Regions from separate parts of the Yimella sp. RIT 621 genome, predicted to be linked through region 1. Evidence: riboswitches for the same ligand, from Rfam matches in the RefSeq annotation. Region 1 holds a riboswitch; each other region holds the start of a gene.
What was found. A riboswitch is a leader RNA that binds a small molecule or an ion and turns the genes downstream of it on or off. The one in region 1 is predicted to bind thiamine pyrophosphate.
Positions count from the first base shown of each region.

Region 1 (4,429 bases):
CGCCGGGTGATCACGAAGCTGACCAGCAGTCCGAGGAGCATCGCGAGCAAGGTGGCGTCGACCGCCACCCGCAACGAGGTCAGCAGCGCATCGAAGACGCTGACCTGCAGGGCCGGCACCGATCCGACCTGTGTGAGCTTGCGGTAATGGCCCAAGCCCCAGCCATCACCGACCTGCAGCGACCGGGCGACGAGGGTGACGAGCGGCGCCAGCACGAAGATCAACGCGGCGCCGGTGAGCAGTACGTGAGGCAGATCGCTGCGCCGAACCCGTTGCTGCACAGAGGTGCCCGATCGAAGACGGGTCTCGCCACGGTCGGTGATGCGTTCGGTCAGCAACAGCAGTGAGATCACGACCAGTGCCTGCAGCAGGCTCAGCACCGCGGCGGCGCGCAGGTCGAGGAAGTTCGTGGTCAGCAGGTAGATCTCGGTCTCGACCGTCGAGTAGCGCACCCCGCCGAGTGTCAGCACCACGCCGAAGGACCCGGCACAGAAGAGGAACACCACCATCGCGGCGGAGACGACGGCCGGACGCAACGCCGGCAGAGTGACGGTTCGCAGCACCGTCCACGGACTCGCGCCGAGCGAGGCCGCAGCCTCGGCCTGCCGTGGATCGAGCGACTGCCAGCGTCCGCCGACGGTGCGCACGACCACCGCGATGTTGAAGAACACCAGGGCGGCGAGAATCGCCTGCCACGAGCCGTCCCAACCCAGGAAATCCAAGGGACCGGACGTCGACAGCAGGCTGCGGAACGCGATGCCGACCACGACGGTCGGCAGCACGAAGGGCATCACCAGCAGCCCGCGCACCAGCCCCGTCAGCGGCAGTTTCAGCCGGTAGGTGACGTACGCGATCGGCACGCCGAGCAGCACGGTGATGAGCGTCGCGAGCGAGCTGATCCACACCGTGAACCAGACGACGCGGCGGGTGCGTGGCCGCGTCAGGACGTCACGTACCGCGTCCAAGGACCATTGCCCGTCGAGGTGCAGGCCTCGGGCGACCATCGCCGACACGGGCAGCAGGAAGAACACCGCCAGGAAGGCCAGCGGGATCAGTGCTGCGAGCGCCGGAACGAGCGATCGCCCGAGGCGAGTACGCATCACCCGGAGACGGCGTCCTGCCAGCGGCGCAGCCAGTCGTCCCGGTTCTTCGTGATCTTCGTGGGGTCGACCTGCAACGGCTTGTCCGGCACCTTGACCGCGGTCTGCCAGGCGTCGGGCAGCTTCACCTGGTCATCGACCGGGAAGACGTACATGTTCTTCGGCATCGACGCCTGGAACTTCTTGCCGAGCATGAAGTCGATGAACGCCTTCGCGCCGGGCTCGTTCTTCGCGCCCTTCAGCACGCCGGCGTACTCGACCTGCCGGAAGCAGGAGTCCGTCATGGCGGACGTCGTCGGCTTGCCGTCCTTGATCGTGTCGGCGGGAGAAGTGTTGTACGACAACACGATCGGACGCGTCCCCTTGCCGCCGCCGGCGGTGTAGTCGACGCCCCACGCGTCGCTCCAACCGCTGGTGACCTTCACGCCGTTCGCCTTGAGCTTCTTCCAGTAGTCCTGCCAACCGTCGTCGCCGTACTTCGCGACAGTGGCGAGCAGGAAGGCCATACCGGGCGAGGACGTCGCGGCACCGGGCGTGACGAAGAGGTCCTTGTGCTCGGGCTTGGTGAGGTCGTCCAGGCTTTGCGGCTTCGCCTTTTTCTTCGCGGCGAACCAGGCGTCGTCGACGTTGACGCACACGTCACCGAAGTCGATCGGAGCGAGCGACTGCGCGGCTTCGCCGGGCAACGCGTACTTCGATGCGCTCTTCGGGAGTGCCTTCGGTTCGTTGGCGGCGAGGGCGCCGGAGTCGACGACCCGGGAAGCGAAGGTGTTGTCGATGCCGAACACGACGTCGCCCGTCGGGTTGCCCTTGGCGAGTACGACCGAGTTGGCGAGCTTGCCCGCGTCCCCGGAGGCGAGCACCTGCAGTTGGTATCCCGTGGTCTTGGTGAACTCGGCCTGCACGTCCTTGGGGATCACGAACGACTCGTGGGTGACGAGCTTGACGGTCGTGACCTTGCCGGACGATGTTGCTGCGGGCTTGTCGTCGCCGGTGCTCGAGCAGCCGGCGATGGCCAGGGCGAGGGTGCCGCAGCACGCGGTGGTGAAGGTTCTCCGGAACAACTGATCCTCCTCGGATGCAAGGAGGGGCTCGACTTCCTACACCGGTACTAACCGGATCAGGTTCGAGGGTCTGCGGCCCGGTCGCCGCACTCTCAGCGCACCGTGCGCTCCCCTGTCGTTTCCGTATCGGACGCTACACCGTCTCGCCGGCGTCTCGTCCGCGGCCGTTCGATGCGGCCGGGATCACAGCCTGAATCATCGGGCGCGCAAACGTGCGGGCCACACGAAACATGGCAGGCTCTGACCAGACAAATCGACCCGATCGGCCGGTGACGGCCGCTGACTTGGAGGAACTCATGGGCTCTGTGGTGTGGAAGATCGTCGCGGCTGCGGCCGGTGTGGCGGCAACTCAGATCGCCAACAAGGTCACCAACCAGGGTTGGCACGCAGTCACCGGACAGCCGGCGCCGGTCGGCAAGCACGACCCGAACTACTCCGCCAAGGAGACCGCGCTGTTCGTCCTGGTCGCCGCCGCCGTCGCGCAGGGTGTGCGCGCGCTGGGTGAGCGCAAGGCCGCCGACTTTTGGACCAAGACCGCCGGTCACCCGCCGCAGGTCGTCGTCAAGGAGCACCAGAAGGCGCTGGAGAAGGCAACGAAGAAGGCCGCCAAGAAGGCCTGACCAACAGCCTCACGTCCGGCCGACCGGGTCGCTTCTGGCCGCCCGGGCCGCGACGCTGCCGTCGGCGCGGCCCGTCGTGATCTGGAATCTGGCGGCCCGTCGTGATCTGGAATCTGTATGTCCGGACGTGGTCCGCGTCAGCTCCACAGATCCCGCGCCGCACGCGGGTGGTGGTCGGACAGTTGGTTCCACCACGAGTACCGCGATGCCGCGGCAGCCACGTGCGCTTCGTACACCGCCGCCGCCGACCGCGCGCAGGCGAGCGCTTCGCTGCGGTCGACCCGGTCGGGGTGCCAACGCACGACCCGGCGTCCGACGATCGGGTTGCCGGCCAGCGGGAGCACTCGGACGCCGATCGGCGGCTCGTAGGTCGGCAGCGCCAGAGCGACCGCGTTCCCGGCTGCGACATAGGGCCAGTAGTCCGACAAGCCTTGTCGTCCATAGGGCGCACGCAGCTTGACACCTTGTGCCGCGAAGAGATTGGTGAGGGCTTCGTCCGTGCCGTCCGGTCTACCGGGTGGGAGCAGCCAGGCGTTGTTCGCCAGGTCCGGCACCGTGAGCGGGCGGCTGGGCGGGGCGGCGTCCTCCGCGATCGCGACCAGGAACGGTTCGTACTCGATGAACTCGATCTCCTGCAGCGGCGCGGGAAGCGGTTGTTCGAACTCGGAGTGCACACCGACGATCACCAGGTCGAGCTCGCCGGAGATCAGGTGCTCGGTGATGACCGAGCTGGACGCGTCCACGATCGGGGTGATCCGCCGGTCGGGCAGCAGGTATTCGAGTTCGACCAATAGTGAGGCGAAGAACGGCGACCGGTTGGCGCCCACGCGCAGCGGTCTCATCCCGTGTTCGAATTCGGCTGCGTCAGTGACGAGTTGGTCGACCGAGTCGAGGATCGACCGGCTGCGCTCGACCACCATCTCCCCGGCGGATGTGAGCGCGACACCCTGCCGACTACGCACGAAGACCGCGCACCCGAGGGCCTGCTCGATACGCGCGATCTGCGCCGACAGCGCCGGCTGGGAGACCCCGAGGCGGGAGGCCGCAGCAGTGATGCTGCCGGTCTCGGCCACGGTGACCACAAGCCGCAGGTGATGGATGTCGACGCGCACAACCCTGAGGTTATGGCCAGGTGGGATTACCGCGATCCGCCACGCGGACTTCAACGTTACTGGTACCCCCGCGATGCCATCTGTTCCATCTGATGAAAAGGAGCTGGCCCTTGACCAGCAAGAAGACCACCCGGCGCGTGCTCACGGCGGCTTTCGCCAGCATTGCGCTGACCGGCGCCGCGGCCCCCTTCCTCCCCACCGCGGACGGAGCCACCACCGCAGCAGCGGTCGCCGCCCCCGATGTCGACCTCACTGCGGTGACCGGCCACCTGCAGCAGTTGCAGACCATCGCGAACAACAACGGCGGCCACCGCCGCGCGGGCAGCGCGGGCTACACCGCGTCCGTCAACTACGTGGTGGGCAAGCTGCAGGCCGCCGGATTCACGGTGACCAAGCAGCGTTGCACCAACTGTGCCTACCCGAGCGACAACATCATCGCCGACTGGCCCGGTGGCGACACGACCAAGACCGTGATGTTCGGGGCCCACCTGGACGGCGTCGCGTCCGGCCCGGCCGCCAACGACAACGGCAGC
Region 1 is NZ_SEIP01000007.1:164,872-169,300, reverse strand. Features, by position in the region: gene EU513_RS08690 (iron ABC transporter permease) at 1-1,100, opposite strand, end outside; gene EU513_RS08685 (thiamine ABC transporter substrate binding subunit) at 1,100-2,164, opposite strand; TPP riboswitch at 2,181-2,288, opposite strand; gene EU513_RS08680 (DUF4235 domain-containing protein) at 2,434-2,784, shown strand; gene EU513_RS08675 (LysR family transcriptional regulator) at 2,922-3,896, opposite strand; gene EU513_RS08670 (M28 family peptidase) at 4,007-4,429, shown strand, end outside.

Region 2 (4,429 bases), on a different contig from region 1:
ACAAGGGCAGCGCGTCGATCGCCTCGCGGACCCTGGCCGTGCGATGCCACGCCACGGTGCTGAACACGCCAGTGTCGTCGTGGTCGCGAATCGTCTCGGGCATGGAGGTGTGTGGGCTGGTCATCGGTCGCTGTCCTTCCAGTCGTTCTCGTCTTTCCAGATGTCGTGGCAGTGGTGCACGGGGCCGGGTCCGTGGCCGATGTGGAGCGCGTCGGCGGCCCGCAGGGTGCCGGTGAGCCAAGTCTTGGCCTGGCGGGTGGCCTCTAGCAGGGACCCGGTGCGCGGGGCGAGTGCGGCGATCGCGGAGGACAGGGCGCACCCGGTGCCGTGGGTGTTGACCGTGGCTACCCGCGGGCCGGTCAGCAGCTGCTCGCCCGCGTCGTCGAGCCACAGGTCGGTGGCGTGTGCGTCGCCGCCGAGGTGGCCCCCCTTGACCAGCACCCGCGCGGCGCCCAGCTCCCGGAGCGCGATGGCCTGGGCGCGCATGGTGTCGAGGTCTTCGGCGGGGTCGGCGTCGAGCAGCACGGCGGCCTCGGGGACGTTCGGCGTGATGAGGGAGACGTACGGCAGGAGTTGGCGCATCGGCTCGACGGCGTCCTCGGCCAGCAGCCGGGAACCGGCGGTGGACACCATGACGGGGTCGAGGACCACAACCGGCACCGCGTCGGAGCGCTTGTCGAGGAAGGCGAGGACGGTCTCGATGGTGGCCGCGGAGGCGAGCATCCCGATCTTGGCGGCGTCAACCGCCACGTCGTCTACGAGGGTGTCCAGCTGGGCGCGGACGAAGTCCGCGGGGACGACGTGGACACCGGTGACTCCCTGGGTGGACTGGGCGGTCAGTGAGGTGAGCACCGCGGTGCCGTAGGCACCCAGTGCGGAGAAGGTCTTGAGGTCGCCTTGAATACCGGCCCCGCCGGAGGGATCGGAGCCGGCGATCGTCAGCGCGATCGGTGGGCGGGGGTTCACGGTTGCCCGTCCCACGCGGCCCGCAGGCTCGCGGCCGCCACGGCTGGTTCCTCCGCGGCGCACACCGTCGAGACGACCGCCACGCCGGCGGCGCCGCTGTGGCGCAGCATGCCGGTGCGTTTCGTGGTGATGCCGCCGATGGCGACGACCGGCCACGGGCTCGCGGCGGCCACCGCAGCCACCCCGCCCGGGCCGATCGGAGTGCCGTGGTCAGGCTTGGTCGCCGTCGGCCACACCGGTCCAACGCCGAGGTAGTCCAAGACGCCGTCACCGAGCCCGCGTGCTGTGCGAACCTGCTCGATCGTGCTGACCGACAGCCCGACCATGGCGTCCGGCCCGAGCAACTGCCGGGCCTGAGCAGGCGGCATGTCGCGCTGACCGACGTGGACGCCGTCGGCGCCGATGTCCTGAACGAGGTGGACCCGGTCATCGATAATCAGCGGCACCCCGGTCCCCGCCAGCACCTCGCGGACCGCCACGCCGAGGGCGACGAAGTGGGCGTCGGTGGCGCCCGGGTCACGCAACTGCACCACGGTGACTCCGCCCGCGACCGCAGCCTGCACGGTCGCGGGCACCCCCCGTGGGCCGCACAAACCGGTGTCGGTGACCAGGTAGAGGCTGAGGTTCACCGGTCGGCGGGTCACCGGAGCACCACCTTCTCGGTCAGCTCCTGCGGGTTGAGGGTGGCGAGAGAGTCCAGCAGCGCAACGGCGAAGCTCCCCGGCCCGGCGGCACGCTCGGCCGCGACCTCGGCGGCCACGGTGTACGTCGCGGTCGCGGCCGTGGCGGCCAGGAGCGGGTCGTCGGTGGTGGCGGCGAAGGCAGCCATGAGCGCGCCCAGCGCGCACCCACCGCCAGTGACCTGGGTCAACCATCGATGGCCGTTGGCCACCCGCACCAGCCGGGTGCCGTCGGTGAGGTGGTCGACCTCCCCGGAGACCGCGACGATGGTGCCGTGCTCCCGGGCCAGCGCCCGGCCGGCGTCGAGGGCATCCTCGGCGGCGTCGACGCTCTCCGGACCCCGCCCACCGCTGCCCCCACCGGCGAAAGCGAGAATCTCTGAGGGGTTGCCACGGACGAGTGCCGGGGAGGCGTGGGCGAGCAGGTCGACGACAACCCGGCTGCGCCAGGCGAGCCCACCCACCCCGACCGGGTCGAGCACCCACGGGGTGCCGGCCGCCGCGGCGGCACTGACCGCGCCGTGCATCGCAGCCACCGTCGCCTCTTGGGGCGTGCCGAGGTTGACCAGGACCCCGTCGGCGACGGCGGCGAACGGCCCGGCTTCCTCCGGGTTGTCCACCATCGACGGACTGGCGCCGACCGCGAGCAGGACGTTCGCTGTCCACTGAGCGACGACGACGTTGGTCAGGCACTGCACCAGCGGGGCATGCCCGCGCATCGCAGCCAAGGCCTCGCCCACAGCGGCAGCATCGAGTGGGACAGTAGGGACGGAAGAAGGTGCCGACATCGGCGACGTTCCCTTCGCTAGTACGAACTAGATCAGGTTCAACGGGTGTGATCTCAGCCGTACCAGCACGGCACCCCGCGTCATTCACCAGCTTAACATCCGCACCGTTCCCAGCACCGTGCCCTCGCTTCAGCGATCGCAAAAGGGTCGCGCCTCGGACCGTCCGGGCGTGCTGTCACCAGTGCCCGGCTGCGCTACGGCGTTCCTTGGCCGCCGCAGCCCTCACCATGGCGCCTCACCAGACAACGGCTGCGCAACCTTAAAATGTGCAGTCGACTTCGGACACTCGTGCAGTGGACTTCGAAAACTGACATCTGGGGTACACCCCAGTAGGACACATCGGTCATCTCTGCTGGCCGCGCCACAGTGCGTCCGAATGTGTGACTTCGTCTGCTGAATGGCGGGGTTCTTCGGTCGCTTCGTGGCGGGGTCAGGTGACACCGATGACCAGGGTGCTCTGTGCGGCTTCGATGACGTCGTTGGTGATGGTGTCGAGTTCGTTGATCTTCAGGACCCGCTGGATCTGGGGGAAGAGGCGTTCGAGGAGCCGGAAGTTGCCGCGGGTGATCCGTGCGATGGCTGCGATGGCTTGGGCGTCGGTGAAGTCGTCGGGGTCGAGGGTCTTGCCGAGGGATCGCCAGTGTCGCTCGAGGACGAACAGCAGTTCGTCTTGTCCCAGGGGCCGGTACTGGTGGGCGAAGCCGACTCGGCTGTAGAACTGGGGGTAGTGGCTGAACTGCTTCTCCAGGCCGGGCATGCCGATCAGGATCAGGGCGATGTCGTCGCGGTCGTAGCGATCGCGCAGCAGTTCCAGAGCGGCGGGACGCAGTCGTTCGGCCTCGTCGACGATGATCAGCTCCACGTAGTTCCTGCCGTGTCGCCATCCCCAGGCCTCGGGAGTGGCCGTGCCGGGAGGTACGAGGTGCTGCTCGATGCACATGTTGGTGCGGGTGATGGCTTGGGTCAGCTCGTCCTTCAGGGTCCGCGGGGTGGTCAGCACGCTGGGGGTGTAGAGCACGGTGCGGCTCCGGTTCAAGGCGGCGTAGATCTTGGCGTCGTTGTCGGAGCGCGGCCCCCAGTAGGTCAGCAGGTCATGAGCCTTCTCGTAGTGTGCGTAGCGGCGCGCGGAGAGTGTCTTTCCTACGCCGGCTGATCCGAAGCACAAACCGATGGTGTGCCCGCGGCGCACGGCGTCGGCGAACTCGGTGAAGCGGCGGTGCTCCTTGGTGACGATGAAGCGCTGGCTCACCTGAGGTCCTCCTTGTAGATCTTCAACGCCGACCTCGGCGCCGGAGCCGGTGCTTCGGTGATCCGTGGCGTCTCGGTAGGTGCGGCCACGAGGGCGATGCGTTCGTTGATGCCGGCTCGCAGCGCCCGGCGGCGGGCGTTGCGCGCGGCCTGGATCTCCTTGAGGCTGACCTTCTGGTCGTGGTGCTCTTGGTTGACGGCCTTGCAGACGAATTCGTCGTGATCGAAGACGCGGATCTCGGTGATGTCGCGGGGGTCGTAGCGGATCACGACCGAGCGTCCGACGTAGCCGGCCAGAGTTGGCGAGACGTAGCGCAGACCCTGGAAGCGGATGCCATCGCGGCGCACGACGCGGGTCTTGGCGACGGTCAACAGCAGTCTGTCGAGGTCTTCCAGGCTCTCGGGCATTCGGGGCAGCCAGCCATCGGCGATCCACGCGCTGCGCGGGGAGGTTCCGAGCTCGCTGTGCGTGCGGTCGTTGTAGGTGGCCACGAACGCCTCCAGGGCGCTATCGAGGGCGGCCAGGGACAGTTTCGGTGTCGGCCAGGGGTGCCCTTCGGTGATGTGTCCGGGCAGGGTGGCGAGTAGCTCGGTGTTGATGATGCCGAAGAACCGCTCGATCTTGCCCCGTCCCTGGGGTCGGGCGACGGTGGAGTGGATCAGTCGGATGTGGAGGTCGACGGCGGTGTGGGCGAGCTGGTCACTGGTGAAGTCGCTGCCGTGGTCGACGTAGAGCACGTCGGGCAG
Region 2 is NZ_SEIP01000015.1:71,012-75,440, reverse strand. Features, by position in the region: gene EU513_RS13745 (TenA family protein) at 1-124, opposite strand, end outside; gene thiD (bifunctional hydroxymethylpyrimidine kinase/phosphomethylpyrimidine kinase) at 121-966, opposite strand; gene thiE (thiamine phosphate synthase) at 963-1,610, opposite strand; gene thiM (hydroxyethylthiazole kinase) at 1,607-2,434, opposite strand; TPP riboswitch at 2,426-2,522, opposite strand; gene EU513_RS13725 (AAA family ATPase) at 2,865-3,683, opposite strand; gene EU513_RS13720 (Mu transposase C-terminal domain-containing protein) at 3,680-4,429, opposite strand, start outside.
Region 2: it holds a riboswitch for thiamine pyrophosphate, as region 1 does, so the genes downstream of both, thiM (hydroxyethylthiazole kinase) here and EU513_RS08685 (thiamine ABC transporter substrate binding subunit) in region 1, are expected to answer to the same signal.

Region 3 (4,429 bases), on a different contig from region 1:
CGCGCCCGATCTGGGAGGTGCCGACCAGCTCGAGCCAGACCAGCGGTCCACTCACCGCCGCCAGCAGACCCCACAGGACGAAGAACCGTCTGCGGCCCACTAGGGTCGACAGGTGACCGGTGCACGCCATGACCATCGCCTGCGCGACGGCGGCCGCGCCCATGATCCAGGCCGCGGTCGTGGTGTCCAGGCCGACGCTGCGACGCAGCTCGTCCGGCAACGCGATCACGACCAGGTTGGTCATGATCCACAGGCCGGTCATCAGCCCGAACAGTTGCCAGAACGAGCGGCGGTGCTGTCCGGTGAACAAGTCCCGCAACCCGATTCGTGAGCTTGCGGCCGCTGTTGCGCGGTCGGCGACCTGGCGTCGGTAGAAGTGCAGCAGAGTCAGGGAGGCAACGCCGCCGGCGACGAAGGGTACCCGCCAACCCCAGGTTTCGTAGGCGCCGGGATCAAGCAGCGACAGCAGCGCCCAGGTGGTGAAGGCGATCGTCGCCTGCGCCCACGGTGCCATCGACATGATCAGCCCTGAGTAGAGACCGCGCAGGCGCGGACGCGACCATTCCATCGCCAGCGGGATGGCGGCCGAGTACTCACCGGCGATGAACACGCCACCCAGGAAGCGCATCGCCAGGATCCACCAGATCGCCGCCGCGCCGATGACCTCATGGGTGGGGGTCACCGCGATACCGAGGGTGCACGTGGCGGTTCCACCGATCGCCACGGTCGCGGTTCGGGTACGTCCGAACCGGTCGCTGAGCCGGCCGAAGACGACGCCACCCACGGGTCGTCCCAGCAGCATCGCCATCACGACGATCGTCGCGCCGGCAGTGCCACCGTGCGGGCCGGTGATGGCCGGAAGGGCAGGGGCCAGCGCGACGAGGGGCAGGAAGATGTGGAGCTGATCCACGAAATTGCCGGCCACTCCGCCCCGCAGGGCGGCGCGGCCCTGCGGGGAGAGGGTGTCGGTGTGTTCGCGGTCGGTGGCCGCTGCGCTCACTGGGCCGCGTCGACGTAGACGCTGGCGCCGAGCTCGATGAACTCGCGCGACTTCTCCCGCATCCCAGCCATTGCCGACTTGTGTTGATCCCGGATGTCCTGGCTGATCCGCATCGAGCAGAACTTCGGTCCGCACATCGAGCAGAAGTGCGCCGTCTTGGCGCCTTCGGCCGGCAGCGTCTCGTCATGGAAGGCGATCGCTGTGTCGGGGTCGAGCGAGAGCGCGAACTGGTCGTGCCAGCGGAACTCGAAGCGTGCCTTCGACAAGGCGTCGTCGCGCACGCGCGCTCCGGGGTGTCCCTTGGCGACATCGGCCGCGTGCGCCGCGATCTTGTAGGTGATGACCCCGGTCTTCACGTCATCTCGGTTGGGCAAGCCCAGGTGCTCCTTGGGGGTGACGTAGCACAGCATCGCCGTGCCGTGCTGGGCGATGACTGCGGCACCGATCGCGGAGGTGATGTGGTCGTACCCCGGCGCGATGTCGGTGACCAGCGGACCGAGCGTGTAGAACGGCGCTCCGTGGCACCAGTCCTGTTGCAGTTCAACGTTTTCCGGCACGAGGTGCAGGGGCACGTGTCCCGGGCCCTCGACCATCACCTGCACGTCGTACTCCCAGGCGCGCTCGGTGAGTTCGGCCAGGGTGCGCAGTTCGGAGAACTGGGCCTCGTCGTTCGCATCGGCGACCGATCCGGGACGCAGTCCGTCGCCGAGGCTGAATGCGATGTCGTACTGGGCGAAGATCTCGCACAGCTCGTCGAAGTGGGTGTAGAGGAACGACTCCTCGTGGTGTGCCAGGCACCAGCCGGCCATGATCGACCCGCCACGACTGACGATTCCGGTCACGCGTTCGGCGGTCAGCGGGACGTACCGCAGGAGCACCCCGGCGTGGATCGTCATGTAGTCGACCCCCTGTTCGGCCTGCTCGATCACGGTGTCGCGGAAGATCTCCCAAGTCAGGGCCTCGGCGCGCCCGTCGACCTTCTCCAGGGCCTGGTAGATCGGCACCGTGCCGATCGGCACGGGGGAGTTGCGGACGATCCACTCGCGGGTGGTGTGGATGTCGTCGCCGGTCGACAGGTCCATGACCGTGTCGGCGCCCCAGCGCGTCGCCCAGCTGAGCTTGGAGACCTCTTCCTCGATGGAGGAGGTGACCGCCGAGTTGCCGATGTTCGCGTTCACCTTGGTGAGGAACCGGCGGCCGATGATCATCGGCTCCGACTCCGGATGATTGATGTTGGACGGGATGATCGCGCGACCCGCCGCCAACTCCTCGCGAACGACTGAGACGTCGACGTTCTCGCGCAGCGCGACGTAGCGCATCTCGGCCGTCACTTTGCCCTGACGCGCGTAGTGCATCTGGGTGACGGTGCGACCAGGCTTGGCGCGCAACGGATTTCGTCGCTCACCGCGCCATTCGTCGGAAGCTTTGCCGCGACGGACGGCGGAGCGTCCGTCGTCCTGCAGGGTGCGTTCGCGACCCTCGTAGGTCTCGACATCGTCGCGGCTTTGGATCCAGCCGGAACGAGTGGCGGGTAGGCCGGCGGCAGGATCGCTGCCGGGTCCCGCGGTGCGGTAGACATGCACATCGGGATTCGTTGTGCCGTCGGGGGATTCGTCGAGGCTGATCGCGGTGACGGGCACGCAGATGTCGCCGTCGACGAGGTGGTGCAGGCGGTGCTTGGGATGAATCTCGGACATCGAGATCTCCTCACTTCCTTCGCCGGAATGACCCGGGCAGGTTCGGACGGTCCGAGCGGCGTCAGCTCGATCTCAGCCCTCTGCCGAGGGCTCCCGTGTGGGTGTCGCCACCGTAACCCATGTCACTTACGGTGTCGCACATGGTCCGTCCACCAGCTGTCGTCTCGATCGCCGGAAGTGACCCGAGTGGAGGTGCGGGAATTCAGGCAGATCTGAAGACCTTCGGCGCACTCGGTGCGTACGGCATGAGCGTTCTCACGGCACTGACTGCGCAGAACACGATCGGTGTGCAGAAGGTGTTACCAATCGATTCGGAATTCGTTGCGGCACAGCTCGACTCGGTGACAAGTGACGTGCGTGTCGACGGTGTAAAGATCGGTGTTCTGGGCTCAGCGGGGGTCGCTGAGGTGATCCGCCCGACGCTCCTGCACATGCGTGATCGCGGGGTGCCGATCGTGCTCGATCCGGTGCTGGTCGCAACCTCCGGAGACCGCCTCGGCGACGCGTCGGTGACGTCTGTGCTGCGTGACCTGCTGCCCGTTGTCAGCGTTGTGACACCGAACCTGTCGGAGGCCGCCGCATTGACCGCCACCCCTGTTGCGACCGACGAGCGGGGGATGCGCGATCAAGCCAGGAGCCTGCTCGACCTCGGTGTGCCCGCGGTGCTCATCAAGGGTGGCCACCTCGACGGCGACGCGGTCGACCTGTGGGTCGACGCACACGGCTTCGAACGGTTCGCAGCCCCACGCATCCCCACGTCCAACACGCACGGCACGGGCTGCAGCTTGTCGTCCGCGCTGGTCGCCCTGCGTCCGCAGCGGCCCGATTGGCACACCACCGTGACCGACGCAAAGGTCTGGCTGACCGACGCGCTGCGCGCGGCCGACTCGCTCGAGATCGGCGCCGGTCACGGGCCGGTGCACCACTTCCACCGATGGTGGTGACCGCCGCTGAGCGACCGATTCGGGCCGTCCGGCGCGAGTCGCAGCGGCCGGAGTGTGGCCGATGACACACTCGCGCCATGGGTGCTTACAGCGACGAGTATCAGCGCAGCATGGCCGACCCCGAGGGCTTCTGGCTGGACGCGGCATCGGCAGTGCACTGGTTCAAGAAGCCGACCCAGGCGCTCGACGACACGAACCCTCCGTTCTACCGGTGGTACCCCGGCGCCCAGACCAACATCTGTTACAACGCGCTCGATCGCCACGTGATCGAGGGCCGGGCCGACCAGACGGCGTTGATCTACGACAGCCCGGTCACCGAGGTCCGGTGCAGCTACAGCTACGCCGAGCTGCTCGATCTGGTCGGGCGGGCGGCCGGCGTGCTGAAGGCGCTCGGTGTCGGCAAGGGCGATCGTGTGGTCGTGTACCTGCCGATGATTCCCGAAGCGGTGATCACGATGCTGGCCTGCGCCCGGATCGGTGCGGTGCACTCGGTCGTGTTCGGCGGTTTTGCGCCGGCCGAGCTCGCCGCCCGCATCGACGACGCGCGGCCCAAGGTCGTCGTCACCGCGTCGTGCGGCGTGGAGCGGACCCGCGTCATCCCGTACAAGCCGATGGTCGATGAGGCGATCGAGCGCGCCGAGCACAAGCCCGATCGCGTACTGCTGGTGCAGCGTCCGCACCTCCAGGCCGAGACGGGGGAGCGCGACATCGATTGGGCGGCGGCGATGAAACCGGGCGCCGTCGAGCCGGCGGGCTGTGAGACGGTCGCGGCAACCGACCCCCTCTAC
Region 3 is NZ_SEIP01000008.1:13,566-17,994, forward strand. Features, by position in the region: gene EU513_RS08890 (MFS transporter) at 1-1,000, opposite strand, end outside; gene thiC (phosphomethylpyrimidine synthase ThiC) at 997-2,697, opposite strand; TPP riboswitch at 2,695-2,804, opposite strand; gene thiD (bifunctional hydroxymethylpyrimidine kinase/phosphomethylpyrimidine kinase) at 2,838-3,641, shown strand; gene EU513_RS08905 (propionyl-CoA synthetase) at 3,719-4,429, shown strand, end outside.
Region 3: it holds a riboswitch for thiamine pyrophosphate, as region 1 does, so the genes downstream of both, thiC (phosphomethylpyrimidine synthase ThiC) here and EU513_RS08685 (thiamine ABC transporter substrate binding subunit) in region 1, are expected to answer to the same signal.